One region of the uncultured Martelella sp. genome, then DNA from elsewhere that is predicted to be linked to it. Evidence: riboswitches for the same ligand, from Rfam matches in the RefSeq annotation. Region 1 holds a riboswitch; each other region holds the start of a gene.
What was found. Region 1 has a riboswitch for thiamine pyrophosphate ahead of thiE (thiamine phosphate synthase). Riboswitches for the same ligand answer to the same signal wherever they lie in the genome.
Positions count from the first base shown of each region.

Region 2: another riboswitch for thiamine pyrophosphate. It lies ahead of ACHZCU_RS05435 (ABC transporter permease); the one in region 1 lies ahead of thiE (thiamine phosphate synthase).
Region 3: another riboswitch for thiamine pyrophosphate. It lies ahead of thiM (hydroxyethylthiazole kinase); the one in region 1 lies ahead of thiE (thiamine phosphate synthase).
Region 4: another riboswitch for thiamine pyrophosphate. It lies ahead of thiC (phosphomethylpyrimidine synthase ThiC); the one in region 1 lies ahead of thiE (thiamine phosphate synthase).

Region 1 covers NZ_CAXXFM010000001.1:2,152,660-2,156,053, reverse strand. The annotation lists gene ACHZCU_RS10145 (sugar-binding transcriptional regulator) at 1-245, shown strand, start outside; gene ACHZCU_RS10140 (HAD family phosphatase) at 242-919, shown strand; TPP riboswitch at 958-1,060, shown strand; gene thiE (thiamine phosphate synthase) at 1,174-1,836, shown strand; gene ACHZCU_RS10130 (TRAP transporter large permease subunit) at 1,833-3,394, shown strand, end outside.
Region 2 covers NZ_CAXXFM010000001.1:1,130,662-1,134,055, forward strand. The annotation lists gene ACHZCU_RS05430 (ABC transporter substrate-binding protein) at 1-442, opposite strand, end outside; gene ACHZCU_RS05435 (ABC transporter permease) at 474-1,229, opposite strand; TPP riboswitch at 1,296-1,403, opposite strand; gene ACHZCU_RS05440 (sugar porter family MFS transporter) at 1,909-3,240, shown strand.
Region 3 covers NZ_CAXXFM010000001.1:3,337,445-3,340,838, forward strand. The annotation lists gene thiD (bifunctional hydroxymethylpyrimidine kinase/phosphomethylpyrimidine kinase) at 1-283, opposite strand, end outside; gene thiE (thiamine phosphate synthase) at 280-918, opposite strand; gene thiM (hydroxyethylthiazole kinase) at 915-1,709, opposite strand; TPP riboswitch at 1,759-1,853, opposite strand; gene ACHZCU_RS15520 (enoyl-CoA hydratase-related protein) at 1,959-2,771, opposite strand; gene ACHZCU_RS15525 (CoA-acylating methylmalonate-semialdehyde dehydrogenase) at 2,954-3,394, opposite strand, start outside.
Region 4 covers NZ_CAXXFM010000001.1:2,856,875-2,860,268, forward strand. The annotation lists gene ACHZCU_RS13360 (LysE family translocator) at 1-4, shown strand, start outside; gene ACHZCU_RS13365 (phosphodiesterase) at 20-817, opposite strand; gene ACHZCU_RS13370 (NAD(P)-dependent oxidoreductase) at 889-1,803, opposite strand; TPP riboswitch at 1,933-2,049, shown strand; gene thiC (phosphomethylpyrimidine synthase ThiC) at 2,150-3,394, shown strand, end outside.

The DNA.
Region 1 (3,394 bases):
AAGGCGCGGTCGGCGATATCGTCGGCCATTTTATCGATCACAACGGCCGGGAGGTCGACCACTTCATCAATGACTGTGCCGTCGGCATCCGGCTTGATGCGCTTGAGAAGGTTCCCGAGCGGGTGCTTGCCGCAGCCGGCACACACAAGGTCGACGTCATCATCGCCGCCATCCGCCGCGGGCTCGTTACCACGCTTGTGACCGACGACATCACCGCCGAACGCATTCTGGCCAGGACCTCATGAAGAAAACAGTTATTTTCGATTTCGACGGTGTGCTCGCCAACAGCGAAATCATCGCGCTCGCCGAACTCCAGACCTCACTTGAAGAATACGGAATAACGGTCGACTGGGATACGCTGGTCGAGAAGTTTCTCGGCGCCTCGATCAAACAGATCACCGCCTTTGTCGAAAACAGCACCGGCAAGCCGGTTGAGCCCGCGTTTCAGAAGGACTGGTATGCGCGGCTGTTTGACCGCTACGCCCGCGAACTGCAGCCGATGACGGGTGCCGCGGACATGCTCGACAGTCTGGATGCAGCCGGCATCGGCTACTGCATCGCGTCCGGCGGCTCCTACAAACGGCTGGGTGTGGCGCTTGAGTGTATCGGCTTTGCCGACCGTTTCCGCGGCCGCGCTTTCAGTGCGGAATCGGTCGAACACGGCAAGCCCGCGCCCGACGTTTTTCTGTACGCCGCCGAACAGAGCGACGCGCAGGCCGGCGACTGTGTCGTGCTTGAAGACTCGATTGCCGGCGTCATTGCCGCCGGCCGCGCCGGGATGCGCTGTGTCGGCTTTGTCGGCGGCGGCCACCTTGAAGGCATAAGGCCGCTTCATGCCGAACGGCTTCAGAGCGCAGGCGCCGACACCGTGCTCACAGACCTGTCCGGTTTCCGGCAAGCCGCGTTCGGCGCTGCCTGAAGCCTGTTGACAGGGGGCGCAAAGCCCGACAGAATCACGGAAATTCCGAGGGGAGCATCATCCGATGCTGAGATGGCAATGCGCCGGACCCTTGAACCTGATCCGGGTCATACCGGCGTAGGAACGGAAAATGGTTGCCTTCCCTGTTTTCGCGCCCGCGCCGCTGCCCGGTCTTCGTATGATCGTGGAGCGCTTTCTATGCCGTTGGACATTCGTAACATCTGCCCGCCGGGAACTCTTGCCGGGGCACGGCCATGAGAACGGTCGACTATCGCCTGAACGCCATTGTCGATGCCGGTCTGGTTGAGGCCGCGCCGCTGGCGGAGTTGGCGCGGCTTGCCGCCGAAAACGGCGCAACGCTGATCCAGTATCGCGACAAATTCGCCAAAACCCGTCAGATGGTCGAACGCGCCGTTCAAATCCGCGCGGCGCTTGTGCCCACCGGCGTGCCCTTCGTCGTCAATGACCGGATCGACGTGGCCCTTGCGGCCGAGGCCGACGGGGTGCATCTGGGCAGCGACGACATGCCGGCGGAGATCGCCCGGAAGCTGCTTGGCCCGGACGCCATTATCGGGCTCACGGTCAAGAACGCCTCCGATGGCGCCAGGGCGGCGGCCGCACCGGTCGATTACGCCTGTATCGGCGGTGTTTTCCAGACGCTTTCCAAGATCAATATGGATCCTCCGGTGGGCCTCAACGGCTTTCGTGCGCTGCGCCGCGGCCTCAAACGGGCGCGGCCCGACCTGCCGGTTGGCGCGATTGCCGGTATCAAGCTTGAAGACGTGCCACGGCTGATGGCCGAAGGCGCCGACGGCATTGCGGTGATTTCCGCGATTTTCCACGCACCCGACGTTTCAGCCGCAACCCGTGAACTCCGCCGCAGCGTAGACACGGCCATCGCACCCCCGGCACAATGACGGAAAAGCCCGGCACGCTGCACGCCCGGGCAGCACAGCTTGCCACGCGGCTGGAAACGGCACTCGCGATGGTCGCCGCCACCGTGCTGGCGGTGATGCTCGCCGTGGTGCTGACCAGCGTGGTTCTGCGCTATCTGTTTCACACCGGCGTTATCGGAACGGAAGATCTCGGCATCTGGCTGAATGTGGCGCTGATTGCCCTTGCCGCACCGCTTGTGCTGTCCGGCCCGCTTTCCATGCGGCTTGATCTGCCTTTCGGCCCGGCTGCCAAAAAACTGGCCGGCATCATTGCCGATGCGTTCAGCCTGCTGGCGGCTCTTGTGCTGATTTTCGGCAGCACGCGCGTCGTGAACCTCATCGGCGGCACATCGCCGGCACTCGGCCTTCCCGAATGGGTGCGTTTTGCGGTGACCGGCGCAGGCGGCGGTCTTCTCGCGATCATTCTGGTTCTTCGTCGCATCGGCGAACGGCAGGCTCTGCCGCTTGCCGCATCCGCGACCCTCGCATCCGCAGTCTATTACGCCTGCCTGCACGTCACCGTCACAACCGCCCTGCCTGCGAGCATTGCGATCGCGATAGCGGCGGCGGTCGGCCTTGTCGCCGCCGCACCGCTTGCCCACGCCTTCATCGCGGCGGCGATGATCGCCATTCCCTTCGGCGGCAATCTTGGAACGGAAACCATCGTCACCACGACCGTTTCCGGCATGTCCCACTTTCTGTTGCTCGCCATTCCGTTCTTTTTGCTGACGGGGGCAGCCCTTTCCGCCTCGGGCGCGGCAACGCACCTTGTGGCCTTCGCCGCCTCACTGGTCGGCCACCGGCGCGGGGGGCTGGCGCAGACGGTGCTGGCCACCGGCACGCTGTTTTCCGGGGCCTCCGGCTCGTCGGTCGCCAATGCCGTGTTTTCCGCCACCACCTTTCACCCGGAACTGGTGCGCCATGGCTATCCGCCGGCCCGCTCCGGCGCGATCATTGCCGCCTCGTCGGTGCTCGACAACATCATCCCGCCGTCAATCGCCTTCCTGATCCTGGCGGCCGCGACCGACCTTTCCGTGGGCGCGCTGCTTCTCGGCGGGCTGTTTGCGGGGCTGGTGATGGCGGCGGCTCTCTCCATCGCCATTTACCTCACGACCCGCAATCTGCCCGGCAGCAGACCGGCGGCCAGGGGCGAACGCCGGCGATCCCTGCTGGCAGCGGTCCCCGCCTTCGGGCTCGGCGTCATCGTGGTTGCCGGCATCCGCATCGGCATCGTCACCACCACCGAGGCGGCAGCCCTTGCGGCCATCTATGCGCTTGCACTTGCGGCTTTTTCGAAAACGCGCCGGACAGCGCTTTTTTCGGTTTTCCGGCAGACCGCGACCGAAGCGGCGGCCATCGGCCTTCTCATCGGTTCGGCCGGACCGTTTGCCTTTCAGCTGGCCGTTGACCGCGTATCCGGCATGATCGCCTCAACCGTTGCCGCTTTCGGCGGTTCTCCCGCCGCGGTCCTGGCCTTTTCCGTCATCGTTCTGCTTGGCGCCGGGCTGGTTCTCGATATCGGCGCGGCGATCCTGCTTTT
Region 2 (3,394 bases), 1.0 Mb from region 1:
CGGTACTTTCAAGCATGGCGGAGACGACCGTCTCCTCGATCCCGGCGACGGAAAAGCCGATTTTCCTGCCCTTCAGATCGGAAAGCGACTGCACCGGACCATCCGCCATCACCGTCAGCGTGTTGAGCGGCGTGGACACCAGCGTGCCGAAACGCTTGATGTCGATGCCTGCGGCGTGGTCGAGATAGAGGTTCGGCTGGTAGTGAACGCCGATATCGGCGCGCCCGGCGGCAACCATGCGTGGCACCATGGACGGATCGGCCGGCGGCACCAGCGTCACATCCAGTTCTTCGTCTTCGAAATAGCCCTGCTGCTGGGCGACCACCAGCGGCGCGTGGTCCGGGTTCACATACCATTCGAGAATGACATCGAGCTTGTCATTGGCAGCGGCCATGCCGGGCAACAATGTCAGCGCGGCAATCAGGGTCAGTTTCTTGAGCATTCATTCCTCCTTGTCAGGACAGACCGGCCGCTCATGGCTGTGGCGACCAGCGGGTGAAAAAGGGAGCGGCGAGATCCACCGCCTTTCGAAACAGAACGGCTTCCAGCGCCAGGATCAGCATGGCCGCAAACACAGTCTCGCCCTGCATGCGGGCATTGGCCTGCACCATGACGAAGCCGAGACCGCCGGCAGCGCCAACCCATTCGCCGACGACCGCGCCCAGCGGCGCAAGCGGTGCGGCAATGCGCAGGCCGGAGAATAGCTGCGGCATGGCCAGCGGAAGCCTGATGAGGACGAGAAGTTGCCAGTGGCCGGCGCCATCGAGATGCGCGGCCTTGACGATGGCGCTGTCGGTACGGGCAAGGCCGTCGGCAAAATTGGAGGCGACCGGAAAGAACACGATGATCGTCGTCATCACCACCTTGGACGCGATGCCGAAGCCGAACCAGAGCACCAGCATGGGCGCGATGACGAACACGGGGAAGGATTGCAGCACCACCAGCGCAGGCCAGACCAGCCGGCCGAAACGGGGAAAGCCCGCAAGCAGAAAGGCCGCACCGGCGCCGAACAACGCACCGGCGGCAAAGCCTGCGATGATCTCACGCAGCGTGACCAGCGCTTCGGCAAACAGATAGGCGTGTCCGCTCCACAGCCTGACCGCGACGGAAAGCGGGGCGGGCAGGATATAGCGCGGCAGCTCGAACACCATGACCACCGCCTGCCAGAGCAGGATCAGGGCGCAAACCACCAGACAAAATCGGAAAACCGCATAAAGGCTCTGCTTCAACACCCCTCTCCCCGGTACAGCCGGGCAGCGGACGTAACAAAACAGGCTGATATTCTGGGCGTGTCGCTCAACACCAAACTCCGTTCCTACGCCGGCATGACCCGGATCAGGTTCAAGGGTTCGGCAAACGCCATCTCAGCATCTTCCACGAAGATCGCACCCCTCGGATGGGCATATCTATGACCACGTCGGCCGGCCCGGTCAAGGGGCGCCGACAAATGCTTCGGCGACAGGAAATCAACCGAATTGAGTTAATTACACGTATTACATCCTAAAGTTGCCCTAAAGATTGGCGAAAAGCAAAATTTTCAGCTACCGTTCACAAAAACAGACTAATACCAAGAGTTAATGATTAGGACTCATATGATGCGCGCTGGAATGGTCGTCCGAGTAGGAAAATACCGCAGAGCGATGCTCAAGCATCGCGCGAGGATTTTGACGCCCTCGGTGGCCATTCCAGCCGCACCCTTTCAGGGCCGGGCGCTTTTGAAAGCCCGCGTCGTTGAAAATCCTCGCCGTAGCTATGGCTACGACTGCGGTTTTCGCCTAGCCGGCTTTCAAAATCGCTCCGGTCATATGCGTTCTAATCATTGACTCTTGGTATAAGGGTTCGGTGAAGGAAGAAAGCTGAACGGCGTCCCGGAAACCCGGCAACGCCTTTGGAATGCGGAGGAAACCAATGCTTATCGCCATCGTCATCGTGGCGGCACTGTTCGGCATGCTCTTCGGTTTTGACCAGGGCGTGATCTCCGGCGCATTGCCGTTCATCAAACAGGATTTCACCATCACGCCCTTCATGGAAGGGGTGATCACATCCGCCGTTCCGCTCGGCGCGGTTGGCGGCACGATCGTCGCCATGGTCACCACCGATCGCTACGGGCGAAAGCCGATGCTGATCCTCGGCGCCGTGATCTTTCTGGTCGGCTCGCTGATTTCGGCGCTTGCCTTCAACCAGTACATCCTGACGCTGGCGCGCCTTCTGATCGGCGTCGGCATCGGCGCATCGGCCATGACGGCCCCGATGTTTCTGGCGGAAGTGGCGCCGGCGCGCATTCGCGGCACCATCGTCTCCGCCTTCCAGCTGATGATCACCATCGGCATCATGGTCTCCTACATGTCGGATGCAGCCTTCGGTGGTTCCGGCGACTGGCGCTGGATGATCGGCGTCGGCGTTTTCCCGTCGATCATTGCCCTCGTCGGCATTCTGCTTTCGCCGGAGACCCCGCGCTGGCTGACGCTGAATTCCAACGCCGACAAGGCACGCGACATCATCGCCAAACTGCAGCCGGAATCCTCCGACGCCGAGATTGACGGGATCATCGCCGAAATCAAGGAAAGCGCGAAGGACGAGGAAGCAAAGCCATCCTGGAGCACATTTCTGAAAAAGGGCATTCTGCCGATTACCAGTTTCGCGATGATCGTGTTCGTGCTTCAGCAGCTCTCCGGCATCAATGCGATCATTTATTACGCCCCGGAAATTTTCAAGAATGCCGGCTTTTCCGGCACCACGACCGATCTTCTGGCGACCGTCGGCATCGGCGTTGTCAATGTCGCGCTGACGGTCGTCGCCATGTATCTCGTTGAATCCATGGGACGGCGCAAATTGCTGATCATGGGCTTTATCGGAACATCCGCGGCCATGGCGCTGGTGACGGTTGCAACCATGATCAACATCGCCGCGACGCCTTATCTGGCAATGATCGGGATCTTCGCCTTCATCGCCTTCTTTGCCGTCAGCCTCGGCCCGCTGCCGTGGCTTTACATGGCGGAGCTGTTTCCCTTGAGGCTGCGTCCGCGCGGCATGGCGCTGGCCTCTGTCGCCAACTGGTTCTTCAACTTCGTCGTCGCCCTGCTCTTCCCCGAGCTTCTGGCGGGCATCGGCATTGTCGGGACCTTCGCGATCTTCACCGGTTTCTGCGTGATCGGCATTTTCTATGCCATTGCGGTAGCGCCGGAGACCAAGGGCGTCACGCTGGAGGAAATCGAGCAACGCACCGTTGCCGCAGGCTGATCTGCCCGCACCGCACGATGATAAACGGCCCGCCGCAAGCGGGCCGTTTTGCGTGAGACCGCCAAAATGCCTAAGACTAATGGCTGCATTGCCGCCAATGGACAATTGACGCCTATTGGAACAAAACGGCGGTGGCATTAAGCGGGAGGAGATG
Region 3 (3,394 bases), 1.2 Mb from region 1:
GGCGCAGGCAGTCGGCAATGGTGACTGCGATATTGGCATTGGCGATCATGCCGATCTTGATCGCGCTGACGGAAACATCGTCGAAGATTGCGGTGATCTGTTCGGAGACGAAGGCTGAGGGCACCTCGTGCACGCCGGTGACGCCCCTGGTGTTTTGCGCCGTCAGCGCCGTCATGGCCGCCATGCCATAGGTGCCGCGTGCGGAAAAGGTCTTGAGGTCGGCCTGAATGCCGGCGCCGCCTGACGGGTCGGAACCGGCGATTGAAAGTATATTCGCAATCATGTCTTTGCCTTCCCGATGGCCGCTGAAAGGGCCACCGCTGCGTGATGGGGATCGGGTTGTCCGCAGATCGCCGAGACGACGGCGATGCCATCTGCACCGGCCTGAAATGTGGCCGGTATGTGCTCGGCTTTCAACCCGCCGATGGCCACGACCGGCAGGCCGGACCGCCCTGCCACTTCGGCAAGCCCGTCAAATCCGAGCGGAGCGGCATGGCCGGGTTTTGTACCGGTCGCGAAAACCGGGCCTGCGCCGATATAATCCAGCGGGGCCGGGTTGAAACACCGTGCGGCCTCAAGGCTGTCGATCGAAAGACCGAGCAGCATGTCGGGCCCGATTTTCGCGCGCACGGCCACCGGGTCGTCGTCCGACTGGCCGACATGGACACCGTCTGCGCCAAGCGCGATTGCTGCTTCGACATCGTCATTGACGATCAGGCGGGCATCCGTGCCGGCCAGAACCTGCTGCAGCTTGCGTCCGGCTGCAATCCGTTCGGATGTGGTGGCGTCCTTCATCCGAAGCTGGACCATGGTGGCGCCTCCGCGCACGGCCTGCCGGGTCGTTTCTGTCATGCCGAGGGTGCTGCAAAGCACGGGATCAAGCACGAGATAAAGCGAAAGGTCGAAAACCGGTCTCATGAAAGTGTAATCCTTGCCTCGGCTTCAAGTTCCGCCGGCGTCAGCGATGCGAGCTGATCGAGAAAATGGACAGCGAATGTGCCGGGGCCCTCAGCGATGTCATGCGCATGGCTGCCGGCGACGGCATAGAAGGAAAGGGCGGCCACGGTTGCAGAAAACGGATCGTCCGGCCGGGCGCCTGCAAAGGCGCCGACAAGGCAGGTCAGCGCGCAGCCGAGCGCCGTCACCTTCGGCATGATCGGGGAGCCGCCGTGAATGCGTGCGCTGCGGGTGCCATCGGTGACAAAGTCGTTTTCACCAGTGACGGCCACCACCATGGTGCGCTCGGACGCCAGCCGGCGGGCGGTTTCCTCGGCCGCTTCCACGCTGTCACCGGCATCCACGCCCTTGCCGCCGCCTGTCGCGCCGGAAAAGGCGAGGATTTCAGACGCGTTGCCGCGCAGGATCGTCGGTCCGCGCTCAAGCAGTTCGCGGGCGGCCTTTCTGCGAAAATCCGTTGCAAAATGGGCAACAGGATCAAAAACCCAGGGTGTGCCCTTGGCCGTAGCGCCGTCGATAGCGGCCTTCATGCCGCCGATCCACAGCGGTGACAGGGTGCCGATATTGACGGTGAGAGCGGAGGCCAGTCCGGCGAATTCGCCGGCTTCTTCCTCGCAATGCACCATGGCCGGGGAGGCGCCGGCCGAAAGCAGCACATTGGCGGCGACATTCATCGCCACGTAATTGGTGATGCACTGCACCAACGGCGCCTTTTCGCGCATTTCGGTGAGAATGGTCGCGGTGTCTGTCATTCCGGTTTCCCTTTCAGTTGTGGCGGAAAAGCCGGACGGACCAGAACAACGGAAGGCCCGAGTGACTCCCTCCGCCGGTATGATCCGGATCAGGTTCCAAGGGTGCTTCTCAGCCCGCTGCAGCGGACGCCCCCGTCGCTCTTGATGGCGTTGTTATATCAGAAAAAAGCGCCCCGATAAGGGGCGTTGCAGGTCGAGGGGAATTTTTATTGTCGCCTTTGGTTCACCGCAAAATCCCTGCGGATACAGTCATCTGTCGCGTATCTGTGTGGGATGGGGGAGTGGGCCGCGTTTTTTGCCCGAAGCCCCGTGAAGATGGGTCATCAGTGTTTGCGTGCGGATGAGAAGTGCGGGATCTTTCAGCAGTTCCGCGCGCTTGCAGGCGATGCCGGCTGTCTGTTCATCGCTCAGCGGTACGGCGCTGGCCAGCTGGTTGAGTTGCAGCTTGGTGTTGGCAATGCCTTGGGGGGTGCAGCGGGCAATGCGGTTCGCCACCGCGCCGATACGCCGGTCGAGGGCCACCGGTGTTTCGAAAATATCGTTGAAGATACCGGCACAGCGAGCATCCTCTGCATTCATCGGAGCGGCCGTCAGAAACAGTTCCTTGATGGAATGAAGGCCGGCAACCGACAGAAACCGGCTGTAATCTTTCGGATTGAAGGGGATGCCCAGCCTGTTTGCGGTCATGACGACACTTGCGGTCTTGAGCGCATAGACAAGATCGGCGGCCAGCAGCAGCCAGAGCGCACCGGCATAGACCGTGCCTTCGACCTGGGCGATCACCGGAAGCGGGGAGGCGTAAATCGCCTCGAACATGGCAAATATCGGATCATCCGCAAGGTCATCGTCAGGTCTGTATTCATTCAGGTCATGGCCTGCGGAGAAGATGCCGTGCGAGGTCTGAGCCTTGATCACCACGACCCGCACGCCCAGTTTCTCGGCCTGTTCGAGGCAGGAGATCACGGCCTTCGACATCTCCGCATCGAAGGCGTTGCGGGTACACGGGTTATCGATTGTAATCGTGGCAACCTTGTCTTCGAAGCGAAAATCGATCTTGTCCATCCGTCGTTCTCCTTAGTCGTGACGAAAGGGGGTAAATGCAACTAAAGGATGATTTTGTCGAAATTACGCGTTTGGATGACGCCTGTTTGCGGACGTCGAAGACAACCAGACCGCCGCAACGAAAAACCCCGGCAGGTCGCCCTGCCGGGGTGGGGGACATCATGACGGTCCTGCGTCGAGGCTTATTTCATCGTCGGCATGGAGAATTCCGCGCCCGAGCGGATGCCCTTGGGCCAGCGGCTGGTGATGGTCTTCATCCGGGTGTAGAAGCGCACGCCTTCCGGCCCGTGCATGTGGTGATCGCCGAACAGCGACGCCTTCCAGCCGCCGAAGGAATGAAATGCCATCGGGACCGGGATCGGCACATTGATGCCGACCATGCCGACCCTGATCTTGTGGGCGAATTCGCGCGCGGCATCGCCATCGCGGGTGAAGATTGCCGTGCCATTGCCGAATTCGTGGTCGTTGATCCACTGCGCCGCTTCGTCATAGCTTGAAGCACGGGCAACGGAGAGAACCGGACCGAAAATCTCTTCCTTGTAGATTTTCATATCGGTGGTGACCCGGTCGAACAGTGTCGCGCCGACGAAATAGCCGTTTTCATAGCCCTGCAGTTTCAGGCT
Region 4 (3,394 bases), 700 kb from region 1:
ATAGGCGGCAAACGCGCAATCAGAAGAAGGGCAGTGGTCCGGGAAAACGGCCAACCGGCACCCAGTGCGTTGCAAGACCGCCGCCTTTGCGCCAGTGGTGCAAAAGAAAGGCCGGCGGCTCGACGAAGGAGGCCGGCGATGCATCCTCCTCCAGCTTGAGTGCGATGGCTGTCGTGGTGCTCGGCGCCGTCATCAGCTGGCGGCCGCCGAACCCGATCTGCATGAAGCGGTGAATGTGACCGCACAACACGCGCTCCACATTGTCATGCCGGCCGACCAGTGCCGCCAGTCGGTCGCCGCCGAAACATTTGTAGGTATCGATGAAGCCGATGCCGCTGTCGACGGGCGGCTGGTGCATCAAGAGCATTGTCGGCTGATCCGGGCGTTCGGTCAGTCTCTGCTCCAGCCATGCGAGTGACGCCTCGGTGATCTCGCCATAGTGTTGCCCGGGGACCGTCACATCGAAGCCGATCACCCTGACGGGCCATTGCGCGTGCGTGTCGAAATGCAGCGGTCCTTCATCGGGAAGCCGAACAAGGTCACGAAGACAACGGCGGAAGGTTTCGCGATCGTCATGGTTTCCGGGGATCACGAAGACAGGCTGGTCAAGGCGTTGCAGGGCGGTTCGCACCGTCTCGTATTCGGCTTCCGTGCCGCCATCGACAAGATCGCCACCGATGACCACCAGATCGGGCGTCGGGCGCAGCGCCAGAAGTGTATCGAGCGCGAGATCGAACATGGCGTTCGAATCGACCAGTCCCTGATAAAGCGCGCCTTTGGCGCGAAGGTGGGGATCGGAGAGGTGGGCGATCAGCATGGTTTTATCCTCAAGGTTTTCCGGCGGGCGCCGTACGGGCAGTCGCAGAGTGGCGCGCGGCGACAGGCAGATCAAGAGCCGGAGTGGTCGGCGCGCGCCTCGAATGCCCGGATAACGGCGATCATGTCGTCCTCCGGGTTCCCCAAGGCTTCCGTTTCCGCGTAGAGCGCCACACACGCCTCCATCAGCGGAAAGGCGGTGCCTGCCGAACGCGCCGCGTCAGCCACCAGCCGGCTGTTTTTCAGCACATCGGAAATTCCGGCCTGACGAGTGAAATTGCGGTGGCGGAGCTTGTCGATCTTGACCTTCGAGACGTCGCTCGCCATCGGTCCGGCATTCAGGATTTCGGCAAACTTGTCCATGTCGAGCCCGTGCCGCGCCGCGAAGTGCCCGGATTCCGCAAGCCCCGTGACCATGGTGATCAGGAAGGCGTTGACCGCGAGCTTCATCTGCAGCGCCGCAGGGACCGCGCCGCACTCGAAAACCTGCTTGCAGACCGGCGCGAGAAGGCTGTGCAGACGTTTCATATCCTCCGGCGCGCCCGCGAGCATGCCGACAAGCTGTCCGGCTTCGGCCGGTTTGCGCGAACCGGAGACCGGCGCTTCCACATAATGGCCGCCGGCGGCTGTGATTTCATCAGAGAGTGTTCGGGAATACGCCGCCGAGACGGTGCCCATCGAAACGATGCAATGACCGCCGACCCGTTCGGCGAAGCGGTCCGTTCCACGCCCGAGGACGGCATCTGTGGCGCGTTCGTTTTCGAGCATCAGAAGCACGGTTTCGCACCGGGAAAACAGGTCGCCTGCCGTTGGCGCAACGGCGGCGCCGGCCTTTTCCAGAGGCATGCAGCGTTCCGGCGTCCGGTTCCACACGATAACCGGCATACCGGCCTGAACGAGGTTCAGTGCCATGGGCGTTCCCATCGTGCCGAGGCCGATGAAACCTGTCGGTCTGCTTTGCGGTGCGGGCGCGTTCTGATCGGGCATGCGCGCAAGCCTAAGGCCGATTATCCATTCCGAAAAACGAAATTTATAAAAGTCATAAATTCGAAAATCAGGTATATACCGTTTTTCGCAGCAGGCGTTGACAAGCTCGCGCATCCGGCGCAATTTTGGCGCGCTCACCCGGGGGGTCCCGACAAGGGGCTGAGATACTGCTGGCTTATGCGGCGCAGTGACCCGATGAACCTGATCCAGTTCACACTGGCGTAGGGATGGTGCATCGGCTGCGCGGGATAAGGCCCGCTGTTCCTTTCAGGCGCAATATGCGCGGCCTCCTCCATTCAACGTCGAACTGGGTCTCCAACGCCAAGAGCTATGGAGGCTCCGACCGATGAAAGATATTTCTCCGACCGTCACCACAGGCCCGCTGCCGGCATCCCGCCGCGTCTGGCACAAGGGCATGCTGCATCCCGATATCCGCATCCCGATGCGCGAGATCGACGTGCACCCAAGCGCCGGCGAGCCGCCCGTCACGGTCTATGACAGCTCCGGCCCCTATACCGATCCGCAGGCCGATATCGCCATCGAAAGCGGCCTGCCGCGCCTGCGCGAGGGCTGGGTTGCCGCGCGCGGCGACACGCACGCCTATGACGGACGCCATGTGAAGCCGGAGGATAATGGCTTTGCCGAAGGCAAGCGGCTGGTGCCGGAATTTCCCGTGCGCCATCAGCCGCGCCGGGCCAGGGATGGCAAGGCGGTGACCCAGATGGCCTATGCCCGCGCCGGCATCGTCACGCCTGAAATGGAGTTTGTGGCCATCCGCGAAAATCTCGGGCGAAAGGCGGCGAAACAGGCCTTGATGCGCGATGGCGAGAGTTTTGGCGCGGAAATCCCCGATTTCATCACGCCCGAATTCGTCCGCGACGAGGTGGCGAAGGGCAGGGCGATCATCCCGGCCAATATCAACCACCCCGAGGCCGAGCCGATGGCGATCGGCCGGAATTTTCTGGTGAAGATCAACGCCAATATCGGTAATTCCGCCGTGACTTCATCCATGGCCGAGGAAGTGGAAAAGATGGTCTGGGCCACGCGCTGGGGCGCCGATACGGTGATGGACCTGTCCACCGGCCGCAATATCCACAATATCCGCGACTGGATCATCCGCAATGCGCCGGTTCCGATCGGCACGGTGCCGCTCTATCAGGCGCTGGAAAAGGTTGGCGGCATTGCCGAAGAGTTAAGCTGGGAGGTGTTTCGCGACACGTTGATCGAGCAGGCCGAGCAGGGCGTGGACTATTTCACCATCCATGCAGGCGTACGGCTGCATATGATCCCGATGACGGTGGGCCGGGTGACCGGCATCGTCTCGCGCGGCGGCTCGATCATGGCCAAATGGTGCCTTCATCATCATCGCGAGAGCTTCCTCTACGAGCATTTCGACGAGATCTGCGATATCGCCCGCGCCTATGACGTGTCGTTCTCGCTCGGCGATGGCCTGCGCCCCGGCTCGATTGCCGATGCCAATGACGAGGCGCAATTCGCCGAACTGGAAACGCTGGGCGAACTGACGCAGATCGCCTGGGCGAAAGACTGCCAGGTGATGATCGAGGGCCCCGGCCACGTGCCGATGCACAAG